Regions from separate parts of the Pantoea sp. C1E2 genome, predicted to be linked through region 1. Evidence: predicted binding sites of a transcription regulator. Region 1 holds the regulator's gene; each other region holds the start of a gene.

Region 1 (5,779 bases):
AGAATGATGATGTCGCCAATACTGTCTTTTTCCGTCTCGAACTTATTCATGCCCATGGCGTGATCAAGCAGCGCTTCGGCAGTCATATCCGGCACGGTCGCTTCTGGCGAATAAGGCACGTTACGCAGCAGCTGGGTATAGCATTCCAGTTGCTCAATCAACTGTTCACGCGTCAAAGAGCGCTGACGTGAAGCCAGCAACGCGGTGACGCACAGGTTCATGGCATTGGCGGCACCGGCTTCGTTGATACGCACCATTAGACGTGCCGCGATGTCATTCACCGTCGGCGTCATCCATGCCGGACGCAGTGGCTCAATCGGATCGATCGCATCACGCCATTCCGGCACGTTTTTGTTCAGGTAGTTCATCAGCGGCAAGGGTTCGCCGAAGTTGACGTAGCCCTGACCAAGATTGCGCAGTTTGCGCAGCCCGCGAACCATCTGCAGGAAGCTTTCTTTCTCTTTGGCCGCGCCACGTAGCTCTTTGGCGTAAGTCCCCACTTCCATGACGTGTTCATAACCGATGTAGATCGGAACGAAGGTAATCGGGCGACTACCGCCACGCAGCATGGCTTGCAACGTCATCGACAGCGTGCCGGTTTTAGGATCCAGCAGTCGGCCCGTACGCGAGCGTCCACCTTCAACAAAGTACTCTACCGAATAACCGCGGCTGAACAGCTCGCCCAGATATTCGCGGAATACCGTGGAATAGAGCTTATTGCCCTTGAAGGTACGACGGATAAAGAAAGCGCCCAGGCGACGGAAAATCGGACCCGCTGGCCAGAAGTTCAGGTTAATGCCCGCTGCGATATGAGGCGGAACCAAACCCTGATGGTAGAGCACGTAAGAGAGCAGCAAATAGTCCATGTGACTGCGATGGCAGGGCACATACACAATCTCGTGGCCATCTTGCGCCAGCTGACGCACGCGCTCGCCACCATTGACGTTGATGCCCTGATAGAGACGGCTCCACAGCCAGCCCATGACGCGGTCGGTCACGCGGATGGCTTCATACGAGAAGTTAGCCGCGACTTCTTCCATCATCTCAACGGCGTTCTGCTGGGCCTTCTCGTGCGAGATTTTTTTGCTGCGCGCTTCATCTTCAACCGCTTTTTCAATCGCTTTGGATTGCAGCAGCTTGTTGAACAGATCCTGACGCGCAGGCAGACGTGGGCCTACAGCAGCCAGGCGCTGACGCGCAAAATGAATGCGTGCCACGCGTGCCAGCTTTTGGGCAATCGACTTATCGGTACCGTGCTCCGTGGCCATCTGGCGCAGGGAAACGGTCGGCGAGAAGCGCACAAAGCTGTCACGTCCGTGCCACAGAATGGCGAAGAATTTCTCTATGCCATTAAGGATGCGCAGATGCGGCGTGTCTTCACCCTGAATTTCGCGTCCTGGCGCACGACCAAACATCACCGCAACCGGTAACATTTGTACGTCGAGATCAGGATTACTGCGGTGCAGATCGAGATAGTCGTGGAATAGCTTCACGGACTCAGGATTTGCTACGAAATAGGGGAATACGCGCGGGCCATCGTGAATAAACACATGACGTGGCAGCAGAGTGCCATCGATCTCCAGCGGGGCCAGCGGATCGGGCAGATCATGGTTGAGACACTGCGCCCGTAATGTGAGCAGGTCAGCCTTTGAATCGTAAGGCAAAACATACATCACTGGACGAGTCGGATCGATCCCATGTTCAGAGACAGGATCGGTCGGAATGACCTTACTCTTTACTAAAAAAGAGAGTGGTAAATTCAATAGTTTGTAATAAAGTTTACGCCAACCTGACATAGACAACTTAAAGCCTCTTGTTAGCAAAGCGCGGCAAGCATACCAGAAAGTAAATCGAAGATCTGTGGCTGCACCATCTCATACAGCCCACTCATTGACGCCAAATCACCTCAAGGGTTCCACAGCATGGCAAATAACGTCACCGGTATTCAAAGAATAGTGAATGCAGCCGGTTATTCCTGGCAGGGCCTGCGTGCCGCCTGGCAACATGAAGCCGCATTTCGCCAGGAAGCCATTGCTGCACTGGTGGCCATTGTGGTGGCCTGCTGGCTGGATGTCGATGTGATTTCCCGAGTGCTGATGATTGGCTCCGTGGTGTTGGTGATCATCGTTGAAATCCTGAATAGCGCCATTGAAGCGGTAGTCGATCGCATTGGGCAAGAGCGCCATCCCTTAGCGGGACGAGCAAAAGATATGGGCTCAGCGGCGGTATTGCTGGCTATATTACTGGCTCTGTTTGTCTGGATCGCGCTGCTCTGGTCGCATTTGCGATAGGTATTCCAGAATCTTCAAACCGCTGATTTTTCCCTCTGTTTTGGTTTTCATTTCGCCAATACCTGTATATACTCACAGCGACTGTATAAACAACCAGGGGGCGGGATGAAAGCGTTAACAGCAAGGCAGCAGCAGGTCTATGATCTGATTCGCGACCATATTAACCAGACCGGCATGCCGCCAACGCGTGCGGAAATTGCTGCGCAACTGGGTTTTCGCTCGCCCAATGCGGCGGAAGAACACCTGAAAGCATTGGCGCGTAAAGGCGTCATTGAGATTGTCTCAGGTGCATCACGTGGTATCCGCCTGCTGATGGAAGAAGAAGTCTCCGAAGGGCTGCCGCTGATCGGCCGCGTGGCTGCCGGTGAACCGTTGCTAGCTCAGGAACACATCGAAGCGCACTATCAGGTTGATGCCAATCTGTTCAAGCCTACTGCCGATTTTCTGCTGCGCGTCAGTGGTATGTCGATGAAAGACATCGGGATTATGGATGGCGACTTACTCGCTGTGCATAAAACGCAGGAAGTCCGTAATGGCCAGGTTGTGGTGGCGCGCATTGATGACGAAGTCACCGTCAAGCGCTGGAAAAAGCAGGGTGCCATTGTGCATCTGCTGCCTGAAAACACCGATTTTCAGCCGATTGTGGTCGATACCCGTGAGCAAGCGCTGACCGTTGAAGGTCTGGCTGTGGGCATCGTGCGTAACGGCGAATGGCTCTAACCTCTCGTTGAATTCCCCCGCTGCGGTTGGTCGCTGTGCTGACCGCAGTCTGATACATTGATTTTCCTCTTCAGGCTGATTGCCGGTTAATGGTCCAATTGACCAGCGCAACAATGGAACGGGCGAATGCGGCTGTTTTCCTCTTCAGATAAAGCATTGTGGCGGCTGGCGCTGCCGATGATCCTCTCCAATATTACCGTTCCGCTACTCGGTGTCGTCGATACGGCAGTGATTGGTCATCTCGATAGTCCCATTTATCTCGGCGGCGTGGCGGTGGGTGCGACAGCGACCAGTTTCATCTTTATGTTGCTGCTGTTTCTGCGTATGAGCACCACCGGTTTGACCGCACAGGCATTTGGTGCGAACGATAAAACCGCACTGGCGCGTGCGTTGACGCAACCGCTGTTAATAGCCCTGGTGGCGGGCGTGCTGTTTGTATTGCTACGTACCCCCTTTAGTTTTGTCGCGGCCTCGTTAATGGGCGGCAGCCCAGAGGTGCAGCATCAGGCACAAATCTTTATCAACATCCGCTGGCTTAGCGCACCGGCAACGTTAGCCAATCTGGTGATATTAGGCTGGTTGCTCGGCGTGCAGTATGCGCGTGCACCAATGGTACTGCTGATTGTCGGCAATCTGGTGAATATCCTGCTCGACCTCCTGTTTGTACTTAAGCTGCACTGGGGCGTTGCGGGTGCAGCGGCAGCGACTGCTGTGGCGGAATATGTCACGCTGGGCGTGGGGTTGTGGATGGTGGTGCGCGTGCTCAAGCTGCGCGGTATCTCTTTCAGTCTGCTAAAACAGAGCTGGCGTGGTGATGCAGCACGGCTGTTTCGCCTCAATCGCGACATCATGTTGCGCTCGCTGATGGTGCAAATCTGCTTCGCGTCCCTCACCCTGCTTGGGGCTCGTTTGGGGCCTGATATTGTCGCTGTAAATGCGGTATTGCTGATGTTCCTCACTTTCACGGCCTACGCGTTGGATGGTTTTGCCTATGCCGTAGAGGCCTGCTCGGGCGAAGCTGTGGGAGCGAGAGATCGCAGTCGCTTGTTATTGATTTGGCATGCCGCCTGTCGGCAGGCCGGTATCGTTGCCCTGGCGTTTGCAGCGATCTATGCGCTAACCGGCCCCCAAATTGTGGCGTTGCTCACCTCGCTTGAATCACTGCGTGAGATGGCCGATCGCTATCTGGCATGGCAAGTGATTCTGCCGTTGGTCGGAGTCTGGTGCTATCTGCTGGATGGTATGTTTATCGGCGCCACGCGCGGGCGTGAAATGCGTAACAGCATGGTGATAGCCGCTATAGGTTATGGACTGGCGCTGCTGACACTCCCCTGGCTCGGTAATCACGGTTTATGGCTGGCGGTAGCGGTATTCCTCACTCTGCGGGGCGTGACGCTATGGTGGGTGTGGCGCCGTCACTGGCGGCATGACACCTGGTTTGGTGCTTAAATAAGCGAAGCGTAACCTACAGATTAATCTGTATTTTTTGCGCAATCCCAACTGGCTACTATAATTATCTCAAACGGCGCAATTGAGTAGCGCGTTGTGTGGGTGATTACCCTATTTCTTAGGGGATCATCACATCTCACTCAGGATGATGTGGAGGATTATTATGAACAAAGACGAAGCGAGCGGTAACTGGAAGCAGTTCAAAGGGAAAATGAAAGAGAAGTGGGGCAAGCTGACGGATGATGATATGACTGTCATCGAAGGTAAACGCGATCAGCTTGTTGGTAAAATTCAGGAACGCTACGGCTATGCGAAAGACCAGGCTGAAAGCGAAGTGAAAGACTGGGAAAGTCACAATAAAGACTACCGCTGGTAGCTTTTAGTGAATTAAGGAAGATGCTCCTACCCCGCCGATCACCCGTCGGCACGGCACAGGGAAGTGCCACTCAACCTTTTCTTACCCTCTTCTTCATATCCGTTTCATGGTCATGTTTGCAGCTATCATGATGTTTACAGGCAGCGACTTCAGCGCAGTTTTCGCATAAACCATGTGCTTCAATTACCGTGTGACGCAAAGAGAACCCCGCCTGATCGGCTAATCCCGCAATGATTTTCTCCACGCCATGTGCATGCTTTTCACTGACCGCAGCACAACCATCACAGACCAGCATCACTGACGTATGTGCAGGCTCGTCGAAATGGTGGCAAACCACATAGCTGTTATTCGATTCAACACGATGAATGAAGCCCTGCTCCAGCAGAAAATCCAGCGCGCGATAGATGGTCGGCGGTTTTGCCTGCGGCTCGCTGATGCGGAGTTGATCCAGCAGATCATAAGCACTGATCGAACCATTCTGCTCAGCCATTAAACGCAGCACTTCAGCGCGTTGAGTGGTCAGGCGCACGCCGCGGTCAAGACAAAGGGATTCTGCCTGAGTGAGCAGTTGTGCGGGCGTGAGGTTTGACATAAGTGTTCTCCAGGTTGCATGCGATGTTATTTTATCACACAAATTTTTACCCTGCTGTGATTGCTTTTTACCCGGTTAGTGTCCAGAAAAAATTTGGCTAATCAATTAATTAACTTAACCTTCCTCGTGTGCTCGTTACATCTCTTTTTACAGACCCTCTATTAGATCAGTGATATAGCGTAATTATCACACTACTTTTGCTTTGCAACTCACCGGCTTAGCGTCTAAGGTTCAAAAGGTCTTAAGTAATATCTGGTACCAATTTAGGCTTTGTTCATTTTTCTGCATAACTAAACAGCAGAATGGTGTGGTTGCATCCAATTCTGCGAACAGCAGTGCTATTTCCTTTTA
Region 2 (5,779 bases), on a different contig from region 1:
TGGAGGAATGTATGCTGAATCGTCCCGGCACCTAAGGTTTGCCCTGGTCCCAGGCGAACTTGCTGGACGAATATTTTCAGGCTGTACTTCATTTGAAAAGCAACTGGGACTGCAGTCCCAGTTAACAGAGCACGGTGACATTGGTTACTCGATTCGTCAGGAGGCTTGCTACCTAACAGACTTTTGCCACCGGGATCTGCTTCCAGTTTGTTGTCCATGCATGACTGAGCATCTCCCGCTTCATCCTCCACTCTGGCTGGATCCCCTTTCCGGCAAACCCAATGTTGTATCGTCCTGACCTGTTCATTTTATCCATCAGATTCATCAGCGCCTCACTGCCGGGACGGGGCGTTTCATCATCAAACAGATTGAGTTGTGCAATGCCGTTTGGTCTCAGCTCATCAAGCATGATGCCGGCTTTTGCGTAACGGAAGCCGGGCCGCCAGATAGTATCGAGCGACTTTACGGCGGCTTCAATAATGTCACGGGTGTCCTGCGTGCCGACCTGCAGCCTGACATACGCAGTGCTGCCGTAACCTGGCTGACCGGTATCAAAGGGTGACGTGCGGATAAAAACCGACACGTGATGGCAGAACTGCCGATCAGCACGCAGCTTTTCGCCAACGCGTTCGGCGTAGGTACAAATGGCCTGGCGCATCGCATCATAGGTTGTAATACGTTCTCCGAAACTCAGCTGACAACGATTTGCTGCTTTGGCGGAGGAGCATCCTCCATCTCAATGCAGGCTTCGCCGTTGAGCTCCCGTACGGTACGCTCCAGCACGACGCTGAAGTTTTTACGGATGAAAGTGGGGGAGGCACGAGAGAGGTCGAGCGCGGTTTTGATACCCAGAAGATTAAGTCGCTTGCTAATCCTGGAGCCAACACCCCAGACTTCTTCAACCGGCTGTCTGAAAAGCATCGCCTCTATGCGCCCGGGGTTATTGGGCGTTAAAGCCAGCACGCCGCGAAACTGTGGCCATTCCTTACTTGCCCACTGGGCCGATTTTGCCAGGGTTTTGGTTGGACCGAGCCCAACGCTAACTGTCAATCCGGTGCAAGATTTTACGTGCATCCGGACCATGTGGCCAAAATCTTCATAGGGCATTGTCATCTCCATACCGGTGCAGTCACAGAACCCTTCATCCACTGAATACACTTCCAGACGAGGGACCACTTCTTCAATACATGACATCACTCTGGTGCTCATTGAATGGTTTATGTGGAATACAGATTCAACAGCTTAATTAATAACCGTCTCAGAGCACACGTGCTTTAGGAATGTCTGACCAGCGCGTGGTCCAGGCAGGGCTAAGCATTTCACGCTTCATTTTCCATTCCATGCTAATCCCCTGTCCGGCAAACCACACATTTCCCAGTCCTGACTGGTTAATGCCGTCCAATACCTTCATCAGCTGTGCGCTGTTAGCCCGTGGCCGATTATCGTCAAACAGATTTAGCTGGCTTACGCCGTTCGGCGTAAAGTTATCAAGCATGATGCCTGCTTTCATGTATCTGCGACCCTCAAGCCAGATACAATCGAGCGACCGCATCGCAGACTCAATGATGTCCCGCGTATCCTGTGTTGGTAGTGTCAGCTTCTCTCCGGCGCTGTTTCCGTAAAACACCTCACCGCTGGCGTGTGGCGACGTCCGGATAAACACGCCGATGTTGCGGCAGTACTGACGTTCCCCTCGCAGCTTTTCCGCTGCGCGTGCAGCGTACTGACACAGCGCCTGCTGCATGGCTGTTTTTGTTGTAATGCGCTCCCCGAAGCTGCGACTGCAGACTATCTGCTGTTTTGCCGGCGGCAGTTCTTCCAGCGGAATACATGACTCACCGTTCAGCTCGCGTACGGTGCGTTCCAGTACCACGGAAAAGTTATCGCGAATGAACTTTGGACGCGCGCGTGACAGCTGCAGGGCGGTTTCGATGCCCATCAGGCTGAGTCGCTTACCGATTCGCCGTCCCACACCCCATATTTCCTCAACGGGCTGGTTAGCTAGCAGAGTTTCGGTACGTTTCGGATTACCCGGCGTCAGCGCCAGCACGCCGCGAAACTGCTTCCACTCCTTACTCGCCCACTGGGCCGATTTTGCCAGCGTTTTAGTGGGCCCCATGCCGACACCGACGGTAAGACCCGTTGTGGTAAATACATGCGCGCGCAGGCGACGACCAAAAGCTTCGAAGTCCTCACAGCCGTTAATACCGGTAAGATCCAGAAACATCTCATCGATGCTGTACTGTTCGACGCGTGGTGTTATGTCCTCAAGCGCGGTCATTACTCTCTGGCTGAGACTGTGATAAAGCGCATAGTTTGAGCTGAACACGTGTACCTTTTCCGGATAGTGCTGTGTTTTTATCTGGAACCACGGTGCACCCATTTTTATGCCCAGTGCTTTTGCGCCATCAGAGCGCGCAATAACGCAGCCATCGTTATTACTAAGTACGACTACTGGCCTGCCACGCAGGTCCGGGCGGAAAAGCGTCTCACAGCTGGCATAGAAAGAATTGACGTCAGCCAGTCCGAACATGGGCATAATTATCTCCGACGTGCACGTGTACTGTTAAAGAACCAGGTGACAACGCCGAGCAGCTGGAGCTCTTCCGGATAGATGGCGGCGTAAGCAGGGTTCATGGGCAGCAGTGCCACCCGTGGGATCAGCTGCAGGCGCTTAACTGTGAACTCACCTCCAACCTCGGCGATGACGATGTCGCCGTGCGTGGGTGGCTCTGCGCGATCGACCACCATAACATCACCGTCATAAAGCCCCAGCTCCTGCATGCTGTTGCCACTGGCCCGTACGAAGAATGTGGACGCCCGTCTGCGAATACAGAGCTCATTCAGGTCCAGCTCTTTCTCTACATAATCCTGAGCAGGGGAGGGAAAACCAGCTGAGCAGGGATCTGCGTACAGCGGCACCTTTACCGTTGGGGTAAAAATCGGCGGCCATAACAGCGTCAGGCCCTGAGCGCAACTGACCGCTTTCATAACGCGGCGTCCCGGACGTGCTGCCGAGTACGGATTAAGAAAAAAAATGTAAAGCGCATAAAAATCCTCCTTTAAATTATACTGTTTATATGAACAGTATTATTGAGCCTGAAATTTCTGGCAAGAGGAAGCGAAACGGTTATGGCTAAAGCTGTTGTCAGATCGCTGAAATTTTACCGAAATTCTGAGCTATGGCCTTTTTATATGCGCTGCCACTGCAGCCGGGTCAACAGGGTATAAAAGGCTTTCCTTTTGAGTGCAGCCCTTTTATGGCAATAAGAGGCTTGACCATTCAGTAAGCTTTAAATTATATTTCCATTATTCTGGAAATATAGATTTGGTGATGGCATGGACATACAAAATGCTGCTAATGCTCTCAGGGAACTGGGACACGTGACGCGACTGGGAGTTTACCGTGAACTGGTGAAAGCCGGGCCTGAAGGACTGCCCGTGGGTGACATCCAGAAAAGACTGGCTATTCCTGCCTCCACGCTCAGCCATCATCTTTCTGCGCTGATGTCCGCTGGCCTCATAAGTCAGGAACGTCAGAGCCGAACCCTGTTCTGCAGGCCCTGTTATTCGCAGCTTGAGCAGCTGATGGCTTTTCTGACTGAAGAGTGCTGCGCCGGCGGCAGCGACTGCAGCCTGTTCACCGCTATTACCCTTAAAGAGACTCCATTGTGAATAACGTGAATGATGCCCTGAACAATATCGATCCGACGCTCCTGGATGCACCGCTGACGGAAGAAAAGCTGAAGGCAGCAGAGGTGGCACACCCGCCCCGCATCCTGATGCTCTACGGCTCGCTGCGTGAGCGCTCTTACAGCCGTCTCGCCACGGAGGAGGCCGCCCGGCTGCTGATGGCCATGGGCGCGGAAGTTAAAATATTCAATCCGTCCGGCCTGCCGCTGCCGGATGACGCCCCGGAGACGCACCCGAAGGTTGCAGAGCTCCGCGAGCTGGTACTCTGGTCAGAAGGCATGGTCTGGTGCTCGCCGGAGCGTCACGGTGCCATGACCGGCATCATGAAGACGCAGATTGACTGGATACCGCTGACGTCCGGTGCGGTCCGGCCGTCACAGGGAAAAACCCTTGCAGTGATGCAGGTCAGCGGCGGCTCACAGTCCTTCAACGCCGTAAATCAGATGCGCATTCTCGGGCGCTGGATGCGCATGATCACTATCCCGAACCAGTCATCCGTGGCGAAAGCCTGGGCCGAGTTTGATGAGGACGGCCGCATGAAGCCTTCTTCGTATTACGACCGCATCGTGGACGTCATGGAGGAACTGATGAAGTTCACCCTGCTGACGCGCGGGCGAAGCAACTGCCTGACCGACCGCTACAGTGAAAGGAAAGAGAGTGCCGCTCAGCTCTCAGAGCGGGTCAACCAGCGCAGCATATAAAAAAGCCGGCAGATGCCGGCTTTTTTCACACTCGTTATGTCTGCAGCCTGGTGAAAAATCAGTGGCTGACGCGGTGACCGTGCTCATCAATGACCACTTCGCCATCCTCTTTGGTAAACGCTCCCTGCTGCGGATCTGGCAGAATGTCGAGAACCGCTTCGGACGGACGGCAGAGCTTCGTTCCGAGCGGCGTCACCACCACCGGGCGATTAATAAGGATCGGATGAGCCAGCATGGCATCGAGCAGTTCGTTATCGCTGAAGCGGTCTTCTGCAAGGCCGAGCTGCTCGTACGGTTCGGTATTCTTGCGCAGCAGGGCGCGTAAGCTGATGCCCATGTCCGCAATCAGCTTCTTCAGCTCGTCGCGTGACGGCGGTGTTTCCAGATACAGAATAACCTTGGGTTCGGTGCCGCTGTTGCGGATAAGCGCCAGGGTGTTGCGGGACGTCCCGCACGCCGGGTTGTGATAAATGGTGATGTCAGTCATAAGCGGTACTCCGTAAAGGCGCTGCACAGGCACAGCTCCGGGGTTAAGGTTAAACAGACAGGCGCAGGGCCAGCGCGGTCAGCGTCACAAAAAGTACCGGCAGGGTCATCACGATGCCCACGCGGAAGTAGTAGCTCCAGCTGACAGTAATGTTTTTTTGCGCCAGTACGTGCAGCCACAGCAGGGTAGCGAGGCTGCCGATGGGGGTGATCTTCGGGCCGAGGTCGCAGCCGATGATGTTGGCGTAAATCATCGCTTCCTTCACCACGCCCTGTGCGGTGCTGCCGTCAATCGAAAGCGCACCAACCAGCACGGTAGGCATGTTGTTCATGACTGATGAAAGCGCCGCCGTCAGAAAGCCGGTGCCGAGCGTTGCGCCCCAGACACCATGCTCTGCAAACCGGTTCAGGGCGGCAGAAAGGTAATCAGTTAGCCCGGCATTGCGTAGTCCGTATACCACCAGGTACATGCCCAGCGAGAAGATAACGATCTGCCAGGGCGCACCTTTCAGTACCTTTCCGGTATCAATCACATTGCCTTTCCGGGCTACCAGCCAGAGAATAAACGCCGCCACCGCGGCCACAAGGCTGACCGGCACGCCGAGTGGTTCGAGGGCAAAGAAGCCGATCAGCAGCAGGATGAGAACAATCCAGCCGGTTTTAAAGGTACGCGCATCGCGAATGGCCTCACGCGGCGCCTTCAGCTTCGCCAGGTCGTAAGTGGCCGGGATGTCCCTGCGGAAAAACAGGTGCAGCATCACCAGCGTGGCGGCCACGGACGCGATATTCACCGGCACCATCACCGAGGCATACTCGCTGAAACCCAGTTTAAAGAAGTCTGCCGTGACAATGTTCACCAGGTTCGACACGATGAGCGGCAGGCTGGAGGTATCAGCGAT
Region 3 (5,779 bases), 1.1 Mb from region 1:
GTCGAGGCCCTGCGGTAAACGAGCGAGAAATTCATCCACGCCCGCCTGTTGTAAAACGCTGCGCAGGGTTACTTCATCAATGCTGCTGTTAAGCGACAGATTTTCGCGCAACGTCGGCGCGGGCAGATGCGGATTTTGACCCACCCATGCCAGATGCTGCTGCCAGTTCTCACGGCTGATATCCCGTAGTTCATACCCATTGACCTGCAGCGATCCCTGATAGGGCAGAAAACCGAGCAGCACGTTCATCAGCGCTGATTTTCCTGCGCCACTTTGGCCCACCAGCGCTACGCGTTTACCCGCTTCTAGGGTAAAATTCAGCGGCTGTGACAACCTTTCACCTTTGGCTGTCATCACCACCAAATCCTGCGCTTCAAGGCTTAATGCGGTTACAAAATCAACTGACAGGCTGGAGGTCGCAGGCGTGATTTCCGGACTCTCGTTGAGGAAACGATCCAGTGCATCGGCGCCTCCAACGGCTTGCGCTTTAGCGTGGTAAAAAGTTCCGAGATCGCGCAGCGGCTGAAAAAACTCGGGCGCCAGGATCAGCGCCAGGAATCCGGCAAACAAGGTCACGCCAGTGCCGTAATGACCGAAATTGAGTTCGCCAAGATAGGAAAAGCCGAAATAGACCGCGACCACAGCAATCGCCAGTGAGGCAAAGAATTCCAATACCGCGGAAGAGAGAAAGGCAAGACGTAGCACTTCCATGGTGCGCTGACGAAAATCCGTAGTGCTTTCAGCGATCGCATGCTGTTCAGCTTCAGCCCGATGGAACAGACGCAATGTTTCACGCCCGCGGAGTCGGTCATAAAAATCGCCGCTCAGGCGCGTCAGCGCCAGGAAGTTGCGACGGTTTGCATCAGCGGCACCCATGCCGACCATCGCCATAAAAATCGGAATCAGCGGCGCTGTCGCGAGCAGAATCAATCCCGCTGCCCAGTTAATTGGGAAGATAGCGATCAGGATGGCAAAGGGGATAAAGACGGCCAGCGACATTTGAGGCAAATATCGCGCGTAATACTCCTGCATCTCTTCAATTTGCTCAAGAAGCAGCGTTGCCCAGCTTCCCGCCGGTTTGCCCTGAACCCAGGCCGGACCGAGATCGTTCAGCTTATCCAGCACCTGTTTACGCAGAGCACGACGGATGGCGACCCCAGCACGGTAACCCGCCATTTCACGCGCATAGTGCAGACCTGCGCGGAGGACAAAGCAAAGCAGTAGCAGGATGAAATCAGTCAGCAGGGCACCGCGCGGTTGTTGCGCCACGATGAGATTTTGCAGTAGCGAGGCCAGCAGCCAGGCCTGAGCAATAATCACCAGCGCGCCGGCAAAACCAAATAACGATGCGGCACGTAAACTGCGTGCGCCATGAAGACGTTGCTGACGAAGCCAGCGAAGAAGATGTTGCTGCCGTGATTTTTCCATGCGAAGCCGTTTGATCACTGATGGAGAGAGGCAAAACCGGATAAAGTGTCCGGAAATATTAAGCGCATGAACTTTAGCATGCAGGCAATAAAAAAGGCGACCAAAACAGGTCGCCTCTTAGCAATTATGATCAGCTTATTAACAAGTTACAGATCGGTTTTAACAAGCCCATCCAGGTAGCGTTCTGCATCCAGCGCCGCCATACAGCCGGTACCGGCAGAGGTGATCGCCTGGCGATAAATATGGTCCATCACATCACCTGCCGCAAAGACGCCAGCAATGCTGGTTTGCGTCGCATTGCCCTGCAGGCCGGACTGGACTTTGATATAGCCGTTTTCCAGCGCCAACTGGCCATCGAAAATTGCAGTGTTCGGGCTGTGGCCGATAGCGACGAATAGACCTGCGACTTCAAGCAATTCAGGCTCTTCACCCTTTGTTGACAGCAGTTTTACGCCGGTCACGCCCATCTGATCGCCGACCACTTCTTCCAGCGTGCGGTCAGTGTGCAGCACGATATTGCCGTTGCGCACTTTTTCCATCAGCCGATCGATCAGGATTTTTTCAGCACGGAAGCTATCGCGACGGTGAATCAAGTGCACTTTCGCTGCGATATTTGCCAGGTAAAGTGCTTCTTCCACCGCAGTATTACCGCCACCGATGACCGCGACTTCCTGATTACGATAGAAGAAACCGTCACAGGTCGCACAGGCGGAAACGCCTTTGCCCTTGAATGCTTCCTCAGAAGGCAGGCCGAGATAACGTGCGGAAGCGCCGGTTGCAATAATCAGTGCGTCAGCGGTGTATTCACCACTGTCACCCGTTAAACGGAAGGGGCGATTTTGCAAATCAACCTTATGAATATGGTCGAAAATAATTTCGGTGTTGAATTTTTCTGCATGCTCTTGCATACGTTCCATCAACGCGGGTCCGGTCAGATCGTTCGGATCGCCTGGCCAGTTCTCAACTTCAGTTGTGGTAGTGAGCTGACCGCCTTTTTCTAGCCCGGTAATCAATACCGGATTCAGGTTAGCGCGGGCGGCATAGACTGCCGCGGTATATCCGGCAGGGCCGGAGCCTAAAATGAGCAGCTTACTGTGTTTGGCCGTACTCATGCGTTCCTCAGTTTTTTTCGACAACATAGTTTTTGATTGTAGGGAAATTAGCGCAGCAAAAAAAGGTTTCAGCAATTTTGATAACAATCGCTGCAAGCGGCGTAGTCGATGAGTGTGAAATTTGCACGCCGATTGCGCCAAAAGGGGGCAATGCTCGGCAAATTCTGGTGCAGCAGCATAAAAATTCTCATTTAAAAACAGCAACCCAGAACTCTATCTGGCATCTTGTACTGAATTTGGATGTTTTACTTTGACAATCGCCTGCTGTTTTGCGAAAACATTACCAGAAGCGGAGAATATTTAGCGGTTCAAAACAGAATTTCATTTCTGTTTTGCACATTTTTGCCGGATAAACTCAGTCTGACATTGGTAATGACGCATGATGTGGACAGACAACATGCTTCATACGGATGGATGCGTTACTGCACAGACTTATCGTCTTCACTTCAGTAAGGCCCTGAACAATGAGCGTTTTCAGGGTGTGGCAGGTAAAGGGAAGGAATTAAGAGAGACAATAATAATGGTAGACAATAAGAAACGCCCCGGTAAAGACCTGGATCGTATCGACAGAAACATTCTGAATGAATTGCAGAAAGACGGTCGTATTTCCAATGTTGAGCTTTCAAAACGTGTTGGCTTATCACCTACGCCGTGTCTTGAGCGTGTGCGTCGCCTGGAGCGTCAGGGCTTCATTCTGGGTTACACCGCACAGCTGAATCCACATTATCTGGATGCTTCACTGCTGGTATTCGTTGAGATTACTCTGAATCGTGGTGCGCCAGATGTGTTTGAGCAATTTAACGCCGCTGTGCAAAAACTTGAGGAAACTCAAGAGTGTCACCTCGTTTCCGGTGACTTTGACTACCTGTTGAAAACTCGCGTGCCGGACATGTCCGCCTATCGTAAGCTTTTGGGTGAAACCTTGCTGCGCCTGCCGGGTGTAAACGACACTCGTACATACGTGGTAATGGAAGAGGTCAAACAGAGCAATCGTCTGGTGATCAAAACCCGTTGATGCAGGGCAGGTGCATAACTTGCAGGAATTCGGTACACTCCTGTGAATTCATACAGGAACAGCGTCGGGCTTGCCCGGCGCTGTTGCCTTCTTAATTTACAGGCACCTGGAGAGTTCTCTTGAGCCAGGAATATACAGAAGATAAAGACGTTTCGTTACAACCGCTGAGCAGTGGACGCAGGCTGCTGGAAGCGTTGCTCATCCTTGTGGCCCTGTTCGCCATCTATTTGATGGTGTCGCTGGTTAGCTTCAATCCTTCCGATCCAAGCTGGTCGCAGACCGCCTGGCATGAACCGATCCATAATTTGGGCGGCAGTGTTGGCGCATGGCTGGCGGATACCCTCTTATTCATTTTCGGCGTGATGGCGTATGCCATTCCTCCGGTGATCATTGGCTTGTGCTGGATTACATTCCGTCAGCGCGATCGCCAGGATTACATCGATTACTTTGCGGTGGGCTTGCGCCTGATTGGCGTGCTGGCGCTGGTGGTGACCACTTGCGGTTTAGCCGCGCTGAACGTCGATGACATCTGGTACTTTGCTTCGGGCGGTGTGATTGGCAGCCTCGTCAGCAATGCTATGGCACCCTGGTTCAGTTCTGCAGGCGGTACTTTGACGCTGATCTGTGTCTGGGCGGCAGGTATTACCTTGTATACCGGGTGGTCGTGGCTAACCATCGCCGAAAAAATCGGTAGCGTGGTGATGGGCGTGCTGACCTTTGCCAGCAACCGCTCACGTCATGACGAACCCTGGCAGGAAGAAGATGAGTACGAAGAAGAGGAAGAGCATGCAGAACAGGCTGCGCTTCCGCTTCGTGCTGCGCAATCGCATGAGGAAGATGATGACGTTCTGCTGGCTAAACCGCGTAAAGTGGCCGAGCCTATCGCCGAACAGTTGCCGGATGATCCTCTGTTAGCCAAAGCCAGTGCAGCAACTGCAGCGGCCATTGCGGTGACCGCTGAAGCTGCACACCAGGCTCCCGTTGTGCAGCCCCCGGTGGTCAACGCAGCAGCCGAGCCGGCTCCTATGCATCACAGCGCTGATGAGGCTGCGCTAGCACAGCCTGTTGCAGCACCGCCATCTGCGCCTGAACCGGTTATCCAACCCGCGCCGCCGCTCTATCGCTTTGAAGTCCCGAGCGAACCTGCGCCTTCAACGTTCTCACCGGTGGATGATGATGAAGGGCCGCGCATGGGGAACTGGCAGGACGCCGCTCAATCATCCGCTTCTCTGAACACAGCGGCAGCCGCAGCGTTGGGTGCAGCAGCAGCGAAAACGGCTTCAGCTTATATGCCGGCATTCGATGTGGTGCCTGAGCGCGATTATAATCCTCAGGTGAAGCAGGGTATTGGCCCTGAATTACCGCGTCCGAACAAAGTTAAACTGCCTACCCGTCGTGAGCTGGCTTCTTACGGCATTAAGTTGCCGTCACAGCGTATGGCGGAAGACAAAGCGCGAGAAGAAGCCGAACAGCAACTGCCTGAAATGACGGCGACCTATCATGAACCTCTACAGGATCATGAAGAGGATACTGCGTTGCAGGAAGCCCAACTGCGCGAAGCGTTTGCGTCCCAGCAACAGCAGCGCTATGCAGAGACCGGACAGCATCAAGTCGAAGATGATGAAGAGGATCTGCATCAGGCTCAGTTGGCCAATCAGTTTGCGGCTCAGCAGCAACAGCGCTATCAGCAACCTGAAGCCAATGAAGGCCCGGCATTTAACCTGGATACCTCATCGGCCTTTGATTTTTCGCCAATGAAAGACCTGGTCGATGACAGCCCCAGCGAGCCGTTGTTTACCATTGCTGCGACGCCTGAGCCGGAAGCTCCTGCGCAGTGGCAACAACCTGCTGCACCACAGCCTCAAGCACCTGCACAGTGGCAGCAACCAGCCACACCGCAGCCTGAAGCGCCTGCGCAATGGCAACAGCCTGCTGCACCTCAGCCGGAAGCCATGCCTTCGCTGAATGAACACAACAGCCCGTGGTCATCATCCGAGTCAGAGAGTTATTCTGCGCCAGCAGAAGCGCCTCAACCGGTTGCTCCTGCGCAAGACAGCCTGTTCCATCCGTTCCTGGTGCGCCATGAACGTCCGCTGGAGAGGCCTTCCACGCCGCTGCCGACACTCGATCTGCTGACCTCGCCGCCTTCGGAAGAAGAGCCGGTGGATATGTTCGCGCTTGAGCAAACGGCACGTCTGGTGGAAGCGCGTCTGGCCGATTATCG

The links. Region 1 encodes LexA, which represses DNA repair genes until DNA is damaged. Its sites were predicted from a motif close to TNCTGTATGTACATACAGNA; they were not measured.
Region 2: umuD (translesion error-prone DNA polymerase V autoproteolytic subunit) is a predicted target of LexA. The motif match lies at 3,071-3,090, and genes of this name have one in related genera.
Region 3: ACXI0A_RS08415 (DNA translocase FtsK 4TM domain-containing protein) is a predicted target of LexA. The motif match lies at 3,594-3,613, and genes of this name have one in related genera.

The regions. Positions count from the first base shown of each region.
Region 1 covers NZ_JBSZHT010000002.1:618,766-624,544, forward strand. The annotation lists gene plsB (glycerol-3-phosphate 1-O-acyltransferase PlsB) at 1-1,796, opposite strand, end outside; gene ACXI0A_RS03075 (diacylglycerol kinase) at 1,923-2,291, shown strand; gene lexA (transcriptional repressor LexA) at 2,397-3,011, shown strand; gene dinF (MATE family efflux transporter DinF) at 3,138-4,460, shown strand; gene ACXI0A_RS03090 (CsbD family protein) at 4,624-4,836, shown strand; gene zur (zinc uptake transcriptional repressor Zur) at 4,907-5,428, opposite strand.
Region 2 covers NZ_JBSZHT010000001.1:15,174-20,952, reverse strand. The annotation lists partial or broken gene umuC (translesion error-prone DNA polymerase V subunit UmuC) at 173-1,242, opposite strand; gene umuC (translesion error-prone DNA polymerase V subunit UmuC) at 1,259-2,533, opposite strand; gene umuD (translesion error-prone DNA polymerase V autoproteolytic subunit) at 2,542-2,991, opposite strand; gene ACXI0A_RS00075 (ArsR/SmtB family transcription factor) at 3,340-3,675, shown strand; gene arsH (arsenical resistance protein ArsH) at 3,672-4,394, shown strand; gene arsC (glutaredoxin-dependent arsenate reductase) at 4,453-4,881, opposite strand; gene ACXI0A_RS00060 (arsenic transporter) at 4,931-5,779, opposite strand, start outside.
Region 3 covers NZ_JBSZHT010000002.1:1,737,902-1,743,680, forward strand. The annotation lists gene cydD (heme ABC transporter permease/ATP-binding protein CydD) at 1-1,428, opposite strand, end outside; gene trxB (thioredoxin-disulfide reductase) at 1,575-2,540, opposite strand; gene ACXI0A_RS08405 (hypothetical protein) at 2,573-2,794, shown strand; gene lrp (leucine-responsive transcriptional regulator Lrp) at 3,061-3,555, shown strand; gene ACXI0A_RS08415 (DNA translocase FtsK 4TM domain-containing protein) at 3,675-5,779, shown strand, end outside.